DNA from 3 places in the Actinoplanes sp. NPDC000266 genome. Region 1 is predicted to be linked to each of the others. Evidence: riboswitches for the same ligand, from Rfam matches in the RefSeq annotation. Region 1 holds a riboswitch; each other region holds the start of a gene.

Region 1 (4,316 bases):
GGCGCGCCGATCACGACGCGGGGGATGCTCACCATTCGATGCCCTGCTGTCCCTTGCGCCCCGCGTCCATCGGATGCTTGATCTTCGTCATCTCGGTGACCAGGTCGGACGCGTCCAGCAGCGCCTGCGGCGCGTCCCGCCCGGTGATCACCACGTGCTGGGTGCCGGGCCGCTCGTTCAGCGTGGCCACGACGTCCCCGACATCGACCCAACCCCACTTCAGCGGGTACGTGAACTCGTCGAGCACATAGAACTTGTGCGTCTCGGCCGCCAGGTCACGCTTGATCTGCGCCCAGCCCTCGGCCGCTTCCGCCGCGTGGTCGCGCTCGGTTCCGGCCCGCTGGATCCACGACCACCCTTCGCCCATCTTGTGCCAGGTCACGGGCGCCCCGCCGGTGGTGCCGAGCGCCTTGAGGGCGGCTTCCTCACCGACGCGCCACTTCTCCGACTTGACGAACTGGAACACCCCGACGGGCCAACCGGCGCTCCAAGCACGGAGCGCCATCCCGAACGCGGCCGTCGACTTCCCTTTGCCGTGCCCGGTGTGCACAGCGAGCACAGCTTGCCGCCGCCGCTGCCGCGTCGTGAGCCCGTCATCGGGCACGCTGGTCACTTTCCCTTGCGGCATCAGACAAACCTCTTTCTTCCGTACGCCTGAAGCACGCCGGCCCGCCTCCGCACGCTGACGTCCTGGCGCCCGCGCGGAACTCCCGAGCTCCGCTCTCCGGCCGAACGGCAGCATCCGTGCCCGGAACCGCTCCGCCGGCTCAACGCGACCGGCGACGCGGGCTCACTCGATGGTCCCGCGTCACTCCGCCCTCTCGTTGTGCGCGCTGCGCCGTGCTCGTTCGGCGGCATCACGCCGCTCTCCCCTGGGCGGCGCTCCCCATCTCGAGGGCGTCCAGCGGCATGAGGTCGGCGTCCAGGGCGGTCGCGAGCCGGCCCGCGAGGTTCAGCCGGATCGGCCCGCTCTCACAATCGACGACCACAGTGGAGACTCCGGCCAACGCCGGCGCCACCGTGACCGGGTCGGGCCCGCTGGTGGCCCGGCCGTCGGTGACGACGATCAGCAGCGGCCGGCGGCGCGGGTCGCGGCGGCGCTCGGTGGCGATGGTCGCCGCGGCGGCGCGCAGCCCGGCGGCCAGCGGCGTACGCCCTCCGGTCCGCAGGCTCGCCAGCCTCATCACGCCGACCTCGTGACTGGACGTGGGCGGCAGCACCTGCTCGGCCTCGTGCCCCCGGAACGTGATCATCCCGATCCGGTCCCGCCGCTGGTAGGCGTCCCGCAACAACGACAGCACCGCCGTCTTGACGATGGTCATGCGCTTCCGCGCGGCCATCGACCCCGAGGCGTCCACCACGAAGAGCACGAGGTTGGCCTCCCGCCCGACATGCACCGCCTCGCGCAGATCACGCGGGTGCACGACCCCGCCGGCCTCCGCGTCCTCGGCGCGCCGGTGCAGGGCCGCGCGCAGGGTCGCCGGCAGGTGGGGTGCGCCCGCGAGTTTGCCCTGGGGCACCCGCGAGCCGACGACCCGGCCCCGCCGCGCGTAGGCCGGCGAACGCTTGCCGGCGTGGCCACCGGTGCCGCGCCGGGCGATGCTCAGGTTCCTGGTGCGATAGGGAGCGGCCGCGGCCGGGGACGGCTGCTCCTGGCCCCCGGCCGACTGGTGCCCGGCCTGATCCTGCTGCCCGGCCTGATCCTGCTGCCCGGCCTGATCCTGCTGCCCGGCCTGATCCTGCTGCCCGGCCTGATCCTGCTGCGGCGCCGGCCCGGCGTCACCGCTCTGCCGCGGCGCCGGCCCTCGGTCATCAGGGCCGGGCCCGCCGTCACCGGGGCCACCGCCCGGAGGTGGAGTCGGGTCGTCGTCGGGATCGGTGTCGTCGCCGGTCTGCTGAGCCTGGCGCTCCGCTTCCTGCCGCTCGGCCTCCTGGCGGTCGGCTTCCTGCTGCTGGGCCTCCGCTTCGGCCAGGGCCTCGTCGAGCTTCTCCTCGTCGGTGCCGGGCGGGTCGAGCGGGTCGCGGCGGCGCCGGTGCGGGAGGGCGAGGCGGGCCGCGTCCCGTACGTCGTCCGCGCTCACCACGTCGCGGCCGTGCCAGGCGGCCAGGGCGACCGCGCACCGGGCGACCACGATGTCGGCGCGCATGCCGTCGACCCCATAGGCCAGGCAGACCCGGGCGATCCGGTCGAGCTCGTGGTCGGGCAGGGCAACCTGGGGCAGGCGTTCGCGGGCGGCCGCGATCCGGGCCGCCAGCTCGCGCTCGTCGCCGGCGAAGCGGGCCGCGAACCCGTCCGGGCCGGCCTCGTAGGCCAGCCGCCGCCGCACCACTTCGGCCCGGTCGGCCGCGTCGCGGGGCGCCGCCACCGTCACCACCAGGCCGAACCGGTCGACGAGCTGCGGGCGCGGCTCGCCCTCCTCGGGGTTCATGGTGCCGACCAGCAGGAACCGGGCGGCGTGCTTGACCGACACCCCGTCGCGCTCCACGTGGGCCCGGCCCATCGCGGCCGCGTCGAGCAGCAGGTCGACCAGGTGGTCGGGGAGCAGGTTGACCTCGTCGACGTAGAGCACACCCCGGTGCGCCCCGGCGAGCAGTCCCGGCTCGTACGCCTTGACCCCGTCGGCCAGCGCCCGCTGAATGTCCAGCGTGCCCACCACGCGGTCCTCAGTGGCGCCGACCGGCAGCTCGACCAGAGTGGCCGGCCGGCGGAACCGGGGGCTGTCGGGCGCGTGCGGCCCGTCCGGGCACTCCGGGTCGGGCGCGGCCGGATCGCAGGCGAACCGGCAGCCGCGCACGACCGCCACCTCGGGCAGCAGGGCGGCCAGGGCCCGCACGATGGTGCTCTTGGCGGTGCCCTTCTCCCCTCGGACCAGCACCCCGCCGACGGCGGGCGAAACGGCCGTGAGCAGCAGGGCAAGTCGAAGGTCGGCCAGGCCGACAACGGCCGAGAACGGGTACGGCGTCACGCGGATCCCTTCTGTGCGGGTGTCCACGCCCGCACGATGAGTGACACGAGCGGCCGGAGTCTCCTGACTCCCGGATCAGCGCTCCCCGCACGCCTTCCGGCCTGGCCGGCCGTGGCTTCTCGGCGGATCGCTCCCCGGTCACAGTGGCGGGACCGTCCCGGATTTCCACCGGGTTCCTCCGCTACCGCTCGTGGGCAATGCTTTCCTACGGCGAACCGCGCCGTCAACGCGGGGTGTCGCTCACCGCTTTTTCGGTGTCCGGGATCGGCTGCGGCGCGAGCCGGTCGAGTTCCTTGACCACGTCGAGCACGGCCAGCGCCGATGTCTCGATGAGCGGCCGCAGCCGGGCGTAGAGCTCCGCGTTCCCCGGGTCGGGAACGGTCGGCTCGCCGATCGGGATGAGCGCGGCCGCGTGGTCGAGGTCGGGCAGCTCTCCCAGCGCGTGCCGCGCGAGCAGGCAGGCGCCGAGCGCCGTGCCCTCCGGGGTGTCGGCCACCGACACCGGCAGGTCGAGCGCGGCCGCGAGCACCCCCACCCACAGCTCGGAGGCGACCGCCCCGCCGGTGGCCCGCACCTCGGTGACCGGGATGCCCTCGGCCGTGAAAGAGTCGCGCACCAGCGCGAGCTGCTGGCAGACCCCTTCGACGGCCGAGCGCACCAGATGGGCCCGCCCGTGCTCGCGCCGCAACCCCAGGTAGGCGCCGCGCAGCCCGGAACGCCACCACGGCGCCCGCTCCCCCAGCAGGTACGGCAGGCAGAGCAGCCCGTCACTGCCCGGCGCGACCTCCTGGGCCTCGATGAGCAGGGCGGCGTCGCGCTCGTCGGCGTCCTCACCCTCGGCGCCGGGACGCTCGAAGCCGCCCGCGAAGCTCTCACCGGCCCACCGCACGACGGACCCGGCGTTGTTGACGGCGCCGCCGATCACCCACCGGTCGTCGGTCAGCGCGTAGCAGAACAGCCGCCCCGCCTTGTCGGCCGTGGGCCGGTCGACCACGGTGCGCAGCGCGCCGCTGGTGCCGAGCGAGATGGCCGCCACCCCGGCCGGGGTGGCCCCCACGCCGAGGTTGGCCAGCGGCCCGTCGGCGGCCCCGATGATGAGCGGGGTGGCCGGGTCGAGCCCGGCCGCGCGGGCCACGTCGGCGCTCAGGCGCAGCCGCTGGGTGGTGCTCACCACCTCGGCCAGCTGCTCGGCCCGGACCCCGCCGATCTCGAGCGCCTCCGGATCCCACCGGCGCTCGTGGATGTCGTACAGCCCCGTGCCCGAGGCGACCGACAGGTCGAGCAGGAACGGCTCGTCGGCCACCGCCGCCAGCACCAGCTCCTTCACCCCGCCCCACCGCGGCGTCGCGC
Region 2 (4,316 bases), on a different contig from region 1:
GTGGGGCGTGTGGGTGTGCGGGCGCTGGCAGGATGGCTGCATGATCGACTTGCTGCGCCGCTGGGATGACCAGCAGAGCGTCTACATCGAGCAGCGTGACCGCGTGTACGACGTGATGTTCGACGTGCTCGCGCGGGTTCGGCCGGAGCCGGAACTGACCGTGCTCGATCTCGCCTGTGGGCCCGGGGCGATCAGCCAGCGGTTCCTGAGCCGCTTCCCGCTGGGGCGCTCGGTTGCCGTCGACGTCGACCCGGTGCTGCTCGCGGTCGGCGAAGGTGCGCTCGGTGACCAGGGTGGGCGGCTCCGGTGGGTGCGGGCCGACCTGCGTGATCCGTCCTGGCCGGAGGCGCTCGGTGCCGGCTCGTTCGACGCCGTGCTCTCCAGCACGGCTCTGCACTGGCTGTCGCCGGCCGATCTGGCCGGGGTCTACCGGGCCGCGGCGGGGCTGCTGCGCGACGGCGGGGTGCTGATCAACGCCGACTACATGCCGCTGCCGGCCGGTGGGCGGCTGCGGGCCGCCTGCGTGGCGATCGACGAGGCCCGGCAGCGGGCCGCGATCGAGGGCGGCGCCGACTCGTGGGCGGACTGGTGGGCCGCCGCCGGGGAACGGCCGGAGCTGGCTCAGGCGCTCGAGGAGCGGCGCGAACTGTGGCCGGAGGGTTCCCGCGAGTGGACCGGTGCTTCGCTGGAGTTCCAGACGGCCGCGCTGACCGAGGCCGGTTTCGCCGAGGCCGGCGTCGTCTGGCAGGACCTGGAGGAGCGGGTGCTGGCCGCGATCCGCTGACCCGCGCCCCGGATGATCATGGCGCGGCGGGGCGGCTATGGTGGTCGGGCCGTGGTGTTCGGGAAGCCGGTGTGAGACCGGCGCGGCCCTCGCCACTGTGAACGGGATGCCGGAGGCCACCGCGAGGTCACTGGGCGTGAGCCTGGGAAGGCCGGCCGCCGGAGCGCCACCCGTCAGCCAGGAGACCGGCCACGGCACCGCAACGACCCGTCCACGAGGTGCTGGAAGGTGGTCCCGATGCGCGTGCGCGCTTCACGGTCCCCTCTGTCCTGGCTCGCTGCCGTTCTGGCCGCGGGTCTCCTAGCCGGCTGTGGCGGCGCGTCCGAAGCTTCGGACAAGCCGGCCACCGCTTCGCTCCAGAACTGCGGCGTCGCCGTGCCCACCGGCACCCCGCCGGCGCGCATCTTCGCCGCTTTCCACAACGGCATCGAGGCCGTGTACGCGCTCGGCGCCGGCGACAAGCTGGTCGGCGCCGCCTACCTCGACAATCCCCTGCTCCCCGAATACGCCTCGCAGTTCACAACGGCCTACTACCCCGAGGAGTACCCGAGCCGCGAGGAGGTCCTGCGGCTCGATCCGGACTTCGTCGTCTCCGGCTTCACCGGCGCGTTCACCGCCGAGGGCCTCGGGACGCGGGCCGAGCTGAACAAGATCGGCATCGGGTCGTACCTGTTCACCCAGTACTGCCCGTCGGCCGACGGCAAGGACCAGAAGGACCTGGCCGACAACGACGTCTCGCTCGACAGCGTCTACGGCGACCTCACCGATCTGGGCCGGGTCCTCGGCCGTACGGCCGAAGCGCGGGCCCTGGTCGAGAAGATGAGGAAAACCGTCGCCGACACCGAGAGCAGGCTGGCCGGGGTGACGAAGCCCCGGGTCGCCATGCTCAACCGGCCCGGCGGCGGCGAGCTGCGCGTCTTCGGCAGTGGGGACGTCGCCACCACCATCATCGAGAAGGCCGGCGGCACGCAGGCGTTCGGCGACGTGCCCGGCCGGCTCACCCGGGTCGGCACCGAGGAGCTCATCAAGCGCAGGCCCGACGTGATCGTCGTGCCGGCCTGCTGCGGCGCCGACGTCGGCCCGTCCGGGGCCCAGGAGGTCATCGACGGGCTCAGGAAGGACCCGGCTCTGGCCAACGTGCCCGCGGTGCGCGACGGCCGGATCTACGCCGTCACCTTTGCCGAGGTCACCCCGGGCGTACGGAACGCCGACGCCGTCGCGAACCTGGCGAAACTGCTGCACCCGGAGAAGTTCTGAGCCGGCGCGCCCTGGGCCTGGCCGTGGCCGTCGCCGTGCTGGCGGCGGCCACAGCCGGTTCCGTGCTGCTCGGCAACCAGACCATTGGCGTACGGGCGGCGCTCGGCACCTGGACGCACCCGGACGGCTCGGACGTGCAGCGGATCGTGGAGTACCTGCGGGTGCCGCGCACCCTGGTCGGCCTGCTGGCGGGGGCCGCGCTCGGCGTCTCCGGCGTGCTGCTCCAGGGGCTGACCCGCAACGCGCTGGCCGGCCCCGAGGTGCTGGGCGTGAACGCCGGCGCGGCGCTGGCCGTGGTCCTCGGCATCGCGGTCTTCGGGGTGCACAGCTTCGGCGGCTGGGTCTGGTTCTCCTTCGCCGGCGCCGCGCTGGCCGGCGCTGGGGTCTACGCCCTCGGCTCGTACGGACGGGGTGGCGCCACGCCGGTCAAACTGGCGCTCGCCGGGGCCGCCGCCACCGCGTTCCTGGGCGGCCTGACCACCGCTCTCACGCTGCTCGACATCAACACCTTCAACGCCTACCGGTACTGGTCGGTCGGCGCTTTGACCTCGGCCGACGTCTCGGTGATCCGGATCGCGCTGCCCTTCCTGGCCGTGGGCGCCGTGCTGGCCGTCGTGTCGGCGCGGGCGCTGGACGCGCTGGCCCTGGGCGACGACATGGCCCGCTCGCTCGGACAGGGCCTGCTCGTGGGCCGGGCCACGGCCGCCCTGGCCGCCGTCGTGCTCACGGGAACGGCCGTGGCGCTGGCCGGGCCGATCGCGTTCGTCGGGCTGACCGTGCCGCACATGGCGCGGGCGCTGGTCGGCCCCGCGCACCGATGGCTGCTGCCGTACGCGGCCGTCCTGGCCCCGATCGTGCTGCTGGCGGCCGACGTGCTCGGCCGCGTGGTCGCGAGGCCGCAGGAGCTCCAGGCCGGGATCGTCACCGCGATCGCCGGGGCGCCGTTCTTCGTGGCGCTGGTGCGCCGGCGGAAGCTGGCCGAGCTGTGACCCGGGTGGACCGGCGCGCCGTCGTCGTCACGGTCGCCGCGCTGCTGGTGGCGCTGTCGGCGCTGCTCGTCTCGCTGGCCCGGGGCGACTATCCGATGCCGCTGTCCGACGTGCTCACCGTGCTGGCCGGCGGTGACGGCGCGACCCGGCGCAGCGCGTACGTGGTCCTCGAACTGCGCCTGCCCCGCGCGCTCGGCGCGATCGCCGTGGGCGCCGCGTTCGGGCTCTCCGGCGCCATCGTGCAGCGGGTCGTCCGCAACCCCCTGGCCAGCCCGGACATCGTGGGCATCAACGCCGGCGCGGCCGCGGTGGCCGTGTTCCTCATCGTCGTGCTGGCGGCCGGCCCGCGGACCGTCGCCGTGGGCGCGCTGGCCGGGGCGGCGGCCACCGCGGCCGCCATCTACCTGCTGTCGCGGCGCCGCGGAGTCACCGGATATCGGCTCGTGCTGGTCGGCATCGGCGTCACCGCCATGCTCACCTCGGTGACCGCCTATCTGCTCAACACCGCGAACATCTACACCGCCGAGCAGGCGTCCATCTGGCTGACCGGCAGCCTGGCCGGCCGTTCCTGGTCGCAGGTCGCACCGGTCGTGGTCACGGTGGTGGTGCTGCTACCGGTGGCGCTGCGGCTGGCCGCGCCGTTGCGCGCCCTGGAGCTGGGCGACGACCTCGCGCTCGCGCTGGGCGTGCGGGCCGAACGGGCGCGGGCGGGGCTGCTGGTGACGGCGGTCGCGCTGGCCGCCGTGGCCACGGCGGCGGCCGGGCCGATCGCGTTCGTCGCCCTGGCCGCGCCGCAGATCGCCCGCCGCCTCGTCCGTGAGCGCGGGCTCGCCCTGGTCTCCTCGGCCGCCGTGGGCGCGGCCCTGCTGGCCCTGGCCGACCTGGCCGCCCGCCGGGTGCTGGCCCCGGCCGAATTGCCCGTGGGGGTGCTGACGACAGTGCTCGGCGCACCCTTCCTCGTCTGGCTGCTGGCCAGAGCCAACCGCATCGGGAGAACCGGATGACTGACCTGCGTACGGCCGGGCTCGGCCTGGGCTACGAAGGCCGGCCGGTCGTCACCGGCCTCGACCTCCAGGTGGCGCCGGGCCGGATCAGCGCGATCGTCGGGCCGAACGCCTGCGGCAAGTCGACGCTGCTGCGCGGGCTGGCCCGGCTGCTGCGCCCGGCGGCCGGGACGGTGCTTCTCGACGGCGCCGACATCCACCGGCTGCCGACCCGTGACGTCGCGGCCCGCATCGGCGTCCTGCCGCAGCAGCCGGTCGCGCCGGACGGGATCACCGTGGGCG
Region 3 (4,316 bases), on a different contig from region 1:
TGTCGCAGATCATGGATCAGCACCACACCAACTTGATGGGCACGGTCCACGGCGGCCGCATCCTCAACCTGATCGACTCGGTGGCCGGCGTGGTGGCGGCCCGCCACTCGGACGGCCCCGCGGTCACCGCCGCCATGGACGAGACGTTGTTCCTCCAGGCCGTCCGCGTCGGCGATGTGGTGCACGTGGCCGCCCGCATCACCTGGGCCGGCCGCAGCTCGATGGAGGTGGCGGTGAAGGTCACGGCCGACCGCTGGGACAGGGCGGTGCCGGCCACCACGGTCGCCACCTCCCACCTGGTGATGGTCGCGGTGGACGACGACGGCAAGCCCCGCCAGGTGCCTTCACTGCTCCCGCAGACCGACGACGACCACCGCGCCTTCCACGAGGCCGAGATCCGCCGCAAGCACCGCCTGACGTTGCGGGCCGCCCTGGCCTCCGGCAGCTGACCGGCGCGACCCCCGCAGCCTGGTTACCGAATCGGCCGTTCGGCTGTTGTTTTCCACCCCGCAACCGGGCCACCATCTGGAGCCACGCGACTCCGGAGTGTGGAGGTGGACAGGTGGAGCGCCGAGTCCCTCTGGGCAACCGCAAGATCGCCGGAGCGACGCTGACCGTCAGCACGATGGGCGGCTACAGCGTCAGCCTCGACGGCGCCGACATCGGCTACGTGCACGCGGGCGTCGGCGACGAATGGCACGCCTACCGCCGCCGGGGCGGCCAGCCCGACGAATATCTGGGCCGCTTCGCCATGGAGGAGGCGGTGGGCCGTATCACCCACACCCCCTAGCTCACCGCAGCCAGGTCACCATCTCGCCGAGCGGCAACCGCCGCCTCGCCAGCTTCTCCGGCCAGGGAATCTCCTCCCCCAGCCGGCCTCGAGCTTGTCGGCCTCGGTGTAGCGCTCGTGGTACGAGGCCTCCCGGATGCCGAGCGCCACCTGAACCGGCGCCTGCGAGATCCACGGCTGGAACCCGTGCTGGAGATAGAAGGGCTTGCCGACGACAGCGATCCGGTGCCCTTGGCTGAAGCCGGCGCTGGGCGCCCGGTGCAGCACCTTCACCACTCGCTCGGCAACGTCGTCGGCCACCGGTTCACCGCGGTAGTTACGCCCCGGCAAACCTCTCCGTCGACGAAGGGTGCTCTTGCTGGAGGCCGTTCCGACGGAAGTGTCACCGGCCGCGTCCACGAAGTCCAGCACGGTGCGGGCCGGCGTTGTCACGATCGTCACGATGAGCGGTGCTCGCCTGTCGGTGATCATTGGCCGGTGATCTCTGATCTGGTGGGCGAGGTGATCGGGGGTGTCGTGGCCGGCAGCCTGGGTGTGGTGCTCGAACGGCGGCGGATCAGGCGGGCTCCGGTGGGCATCGTGCGGGTCGCCGCGGCGATCAAGGTTCCGGGACGCCGGTGGCGGCACGGCTATCTCGACCGGAGACCCGATGGTTTCGCCGTCTGGGCGCCGCGGTGGGGCCGGCGGATCGAGCTGGGCGAGCTCCGGATGGGGCGGGAACTGGGGATGACGCGGGCTGAGCGCACGTTGTGGCTCGATCCCTCGTTGCGGGTGTTCGCGCACGGGGAGATCAAGCTTGCCGTTGGTTCGGCGGATGTCGGGAAAGTGCGGGGATGAGGGCCGGGCGGCCCGTCGACGCCGCGAGGCGACACGCTGATCACAGCATCTGGTGTTGTCACTTTGGGGGTCTGCCCATATATGGTGTCTCTCGCAGCTGGTTCGGGCTCGCCTTCATGGTGTGCCCGAGGCAAGAGGGAACCCGGTGTGAGTCCGGGACTGCCCCGCAGCGGTGAGTGGGAACGAAAGCCGTCACACAGCACTGGGCGCGAGCCTGGGAAGCGACGGCCGGTAGGAGAGAGCACAGCGCCCACGAGTCCGAAGACCTGCCAGCGCGCCGCACGCCGACCGGTGTGCGGCGGTCGAAGGCCGCGTGGGACGGCCGGCGCCAACCAGTCGGCCCCGCCGTGGCCGTCGGCGTCTCCCGCGTGCCTTCACCCAGGCGAGGGAGACGCGGGACATGACGGTCACCGAGGACAGAACCAGCGTGCCGGAGCAGCGGCGGCACGTGATGCGGGTCCGCAAGCGCGACGGCGAGCTGGAGACGGTCGACGTCAACAAGATCGTCAAGGCGGTCGAGCGGTGGGTGGGCGACCTCGACGAGGTCGACCCGTTGCGGGTCGCCACAAAGACCATCAGCGGCCTGTACGACGGCGCGACCACCGCCGAGCTCGACAAGCTCTCCATCCAGACGGCGGCCGAGCTCATCGGCGAGGAGCCGCAATATTCGAAGCTGGCCGCCCGATTGCTGGCGGCCTATGTGGACAAAGAGGTCCGTCTCCAGGAGGTGGCGAGCTTCTCCCAGTCCATCCGCTACGCCCACCAGCAGGGCCTGATCGGCGACGAGACGGCCGCCTTCGTGCGCCGCAACGCCCGCAAGCTCGACGATGCCGTCGACCTCAACGGTGACCTGCGGTTCGAATACTTCGGCCTGCGCACCGTGGCCGACCGCTACCTGCTGCGCCACCCGCAGTCCCGCCTGGTCGTGGAGACCCCGCAGTACTGGCTGCTGCGGGTGGCCTGCGGGCTCAGCGAGACCCCGGCCGAGGCGATCGGCTTCTACCGCCTGATGTCGTCGCTGGCCTATCTGCCCAGTTCGCCGACCCTGTTCAACTCCGGCACCCGGCACACGCAGATGTCGTCGTGTTTCCTGGTCGACTCGCCCCGGGACGAGCTCGACTCGATCTACGAGCGTTACCACCAGGTCGCGAAGCTGTCCAAGTTCTCCGGGGGCATCGGCATCGCCTGGTCGCGGATCCGGGGCCGGGGCGCCCTGATCCGCGGCACCAACGGCAAGTCCAACGGCATCGTCCCGTTCCTCAAGACGCTGGACGCCGGTGTCGCCGCGGTCAACCAGGGCGGCCGGCGCAAGGGCGCCGCGTGCGTCTATCTGGAGCCGTGGCATCCCGACGTCGAGGAGTTCCTGGAGCTTCGGGACAACACCGGCGAGGAGTCACGACGTACACATAATCTGAATCTGGCCAACTGGATCCCGGACGAGTTCATGCGCCGGGTCGAGGCCGACGGCGACTGGTCGCTGATCGACCCCTCCGACGCGCCGGAGCTGCCCGACCTGTTCGGTGAGGCGTTCGACGAGGCGTACAGAAGGGCCGAGAAAAAAGCCGTCAAGACCGTCAAGGCCCGCGACTTGTACGGCCGGATGATGCGCACACTCGCACAGACCGGCAACGGCTGGATGACGTTCAAGGACCGCTCGAACGCCCTGTCCAACCAGACCGGCGCGCCCGGCAACACCATCCATCTGTCGAACCTGTGCACCGAGATCCTCGAGGTCAACGACGACGCCGAGACGGCCGTCTGCAACCTCGGCTCGATCAACCTGGGCGCGCACATCGCGGGCGGAACCGTCGACTGGGCGAAGTTGCGCGAGACCGTGCGCACGGCCGTGACCTTCCTGGACCGGGTCATCGACATCAACTACTACCCGTCGCCGCAGGCGGCCGCGTCCAACCCGCGCTGGCGGCCGGTCGGCCTCGGGCTGATGGGCCTGCAGGACGCGTTCTTCCAGCTGGGGCTGCCGTTCGACTCCGTCGAGGCCCGGGAGCTGTCCACCCGCGTACAGGAAGAGATTTTCCTGACCGCCCTGGAGTCGTCGGCCGCGCTGGCCGAGCGGTTCGGCGCGCATCCGTCCTATGCGGAGACCCGGGCCGCGCAGGGCGATCTGCACCACGAGCTGTGGGGCGCGACCCCGGCGCAGGCCGAGCGCTGGTCGGATCTGAAGGCCCGGATCGCCGAGCACGGCCTGCGTAACTCGCTCATGATCGCTATCGCGCCGACCGCGACCATCGCGTCGATCGCCGGCTGCTACGAGTGCATCGAGCCGCAGGTGTCCAATCTTTTCAAGCGCGAGACGATGTCCGGCGAGTTCCTTCAGATCAATTCCTATCTCGTACGGGAGCTGAAGGCGCGCGGTCTGTGGACGGCGCCGGTGAGGGAGCAGATCAAGCGCGCGGAGGGTTCGGTGCAGGGCATCGCCGAGCTGCCCGGCGAGGTGCGCGAGCTTTTCCGTACGGCGTGGGAGTTGCCGCAGAAGGCGCTGATCGAGCTGGCGGCCGCCCGTGCCCCGTACATCGATCAGTCGCAGTCCTTGAACCTGTTTCTGAGCGCGCCGACGATCGGCAAACTTTCGTCGATGTACCTCTACGCCTGGAAAGCCGGGCTGAAGACCACGTATTACCTGCGCTCGCGTCCCGCGACGCGCATTCAGCAGGCGACGGTTTCCCTGACG

What was found. A riboswitch is a leader RNA that binds a small molecule or an ion and turns the genes downstream of it on or off. The one in region 1 is predicted to bind cobalamin.
Region 2: it holds a riboswitch for cobalamin, as region 1 does, so the genes downstream of both, ACFY36_RS09355 (ABC transporter substrate-binding protein) here and ACFY36_RS31270 (VWA domain-containing protein) in region 1, are expected to answer to the same signal.
Region 3: it holds a riboswitch for cobalamin, as region 1 does, so the genes downstream of both, ACFY36_RS09330 (ribonucleoside-diphosphate reductase subunit alpha) here and ACFY36_RS31270 (VWA domain-containing protein) in region 1, are expected to answer to the same signal.

Annotation. Positions count from the first base shown of each region.
Region 1 covers NZ_JBIAZI010000008.1:199,045-203,360, forward strand. The annotation lists gene ACFY36_RS31260 (cobyrinic acid a,c-diamide synthase CobB) at 1-35, opposite strand, end outside; gene cobO (cob(I)yrinic acid a,c-diamide adenosyltransferase) at 29-628, opposite strand; gene ACFY36_RS31270 (VWA domain-containing protein) at 858-2,966, opposite strand; cobalamin riboswitch at 3,001-3,170, opposite strand; gene ACFY36_RS31275 (gluconokinase) at 3,190-4,316, opposite strand, start outside.
Region 2 covers NZ_JBIAZI010000002.1:648,081-652,396, reverse strand. The annotation lists gene ACFY36_RS09360 (class I SAM-dependent methyltransferase) at 41-784, shown strand; cobalamin riboswitch at 820-992, shown strand; gene ACFY36_RS09355 (ABC transporter substrate-binding protein) at 1,022-2,041, shown strand; gene ACFY36_RS09350 (FecCD family ABC transporter permease) at 2,065-3,030, shown strand; gene ACFY36_RS09345 (FecCD family ABC transporter permease) at 3,027-4,034, shown strand; gene ACFY36_RS09340 (ABC transporter ATP-binding protein) at 4,031-4,316, shown strand, end outside.
Region 3 covers NZ_JBIAZI010000002.1:642,211-646,526, forward strand. The annotation lists gene ACFY36_RS09310 (acyl-CoA thioesterase) at 12-449, shown strand; gene ACFY36_RS09315 (hypothetical protein) at 563-790, shown strand; gene ACFY36_RS09320 (nitroreductase family protein) at 806-1,231, opposite strand; gene ACFY36_RS09325 (hypothetical protein) at 1,268-1,627, shown strand; cobalamin riboswitch at 1,709-1,915, shown strand; gene ACFY36_RS09330 (ribonucleoside-diphosphate reductase subunit alpha) at 2,028-4,316, shown strand, end outside.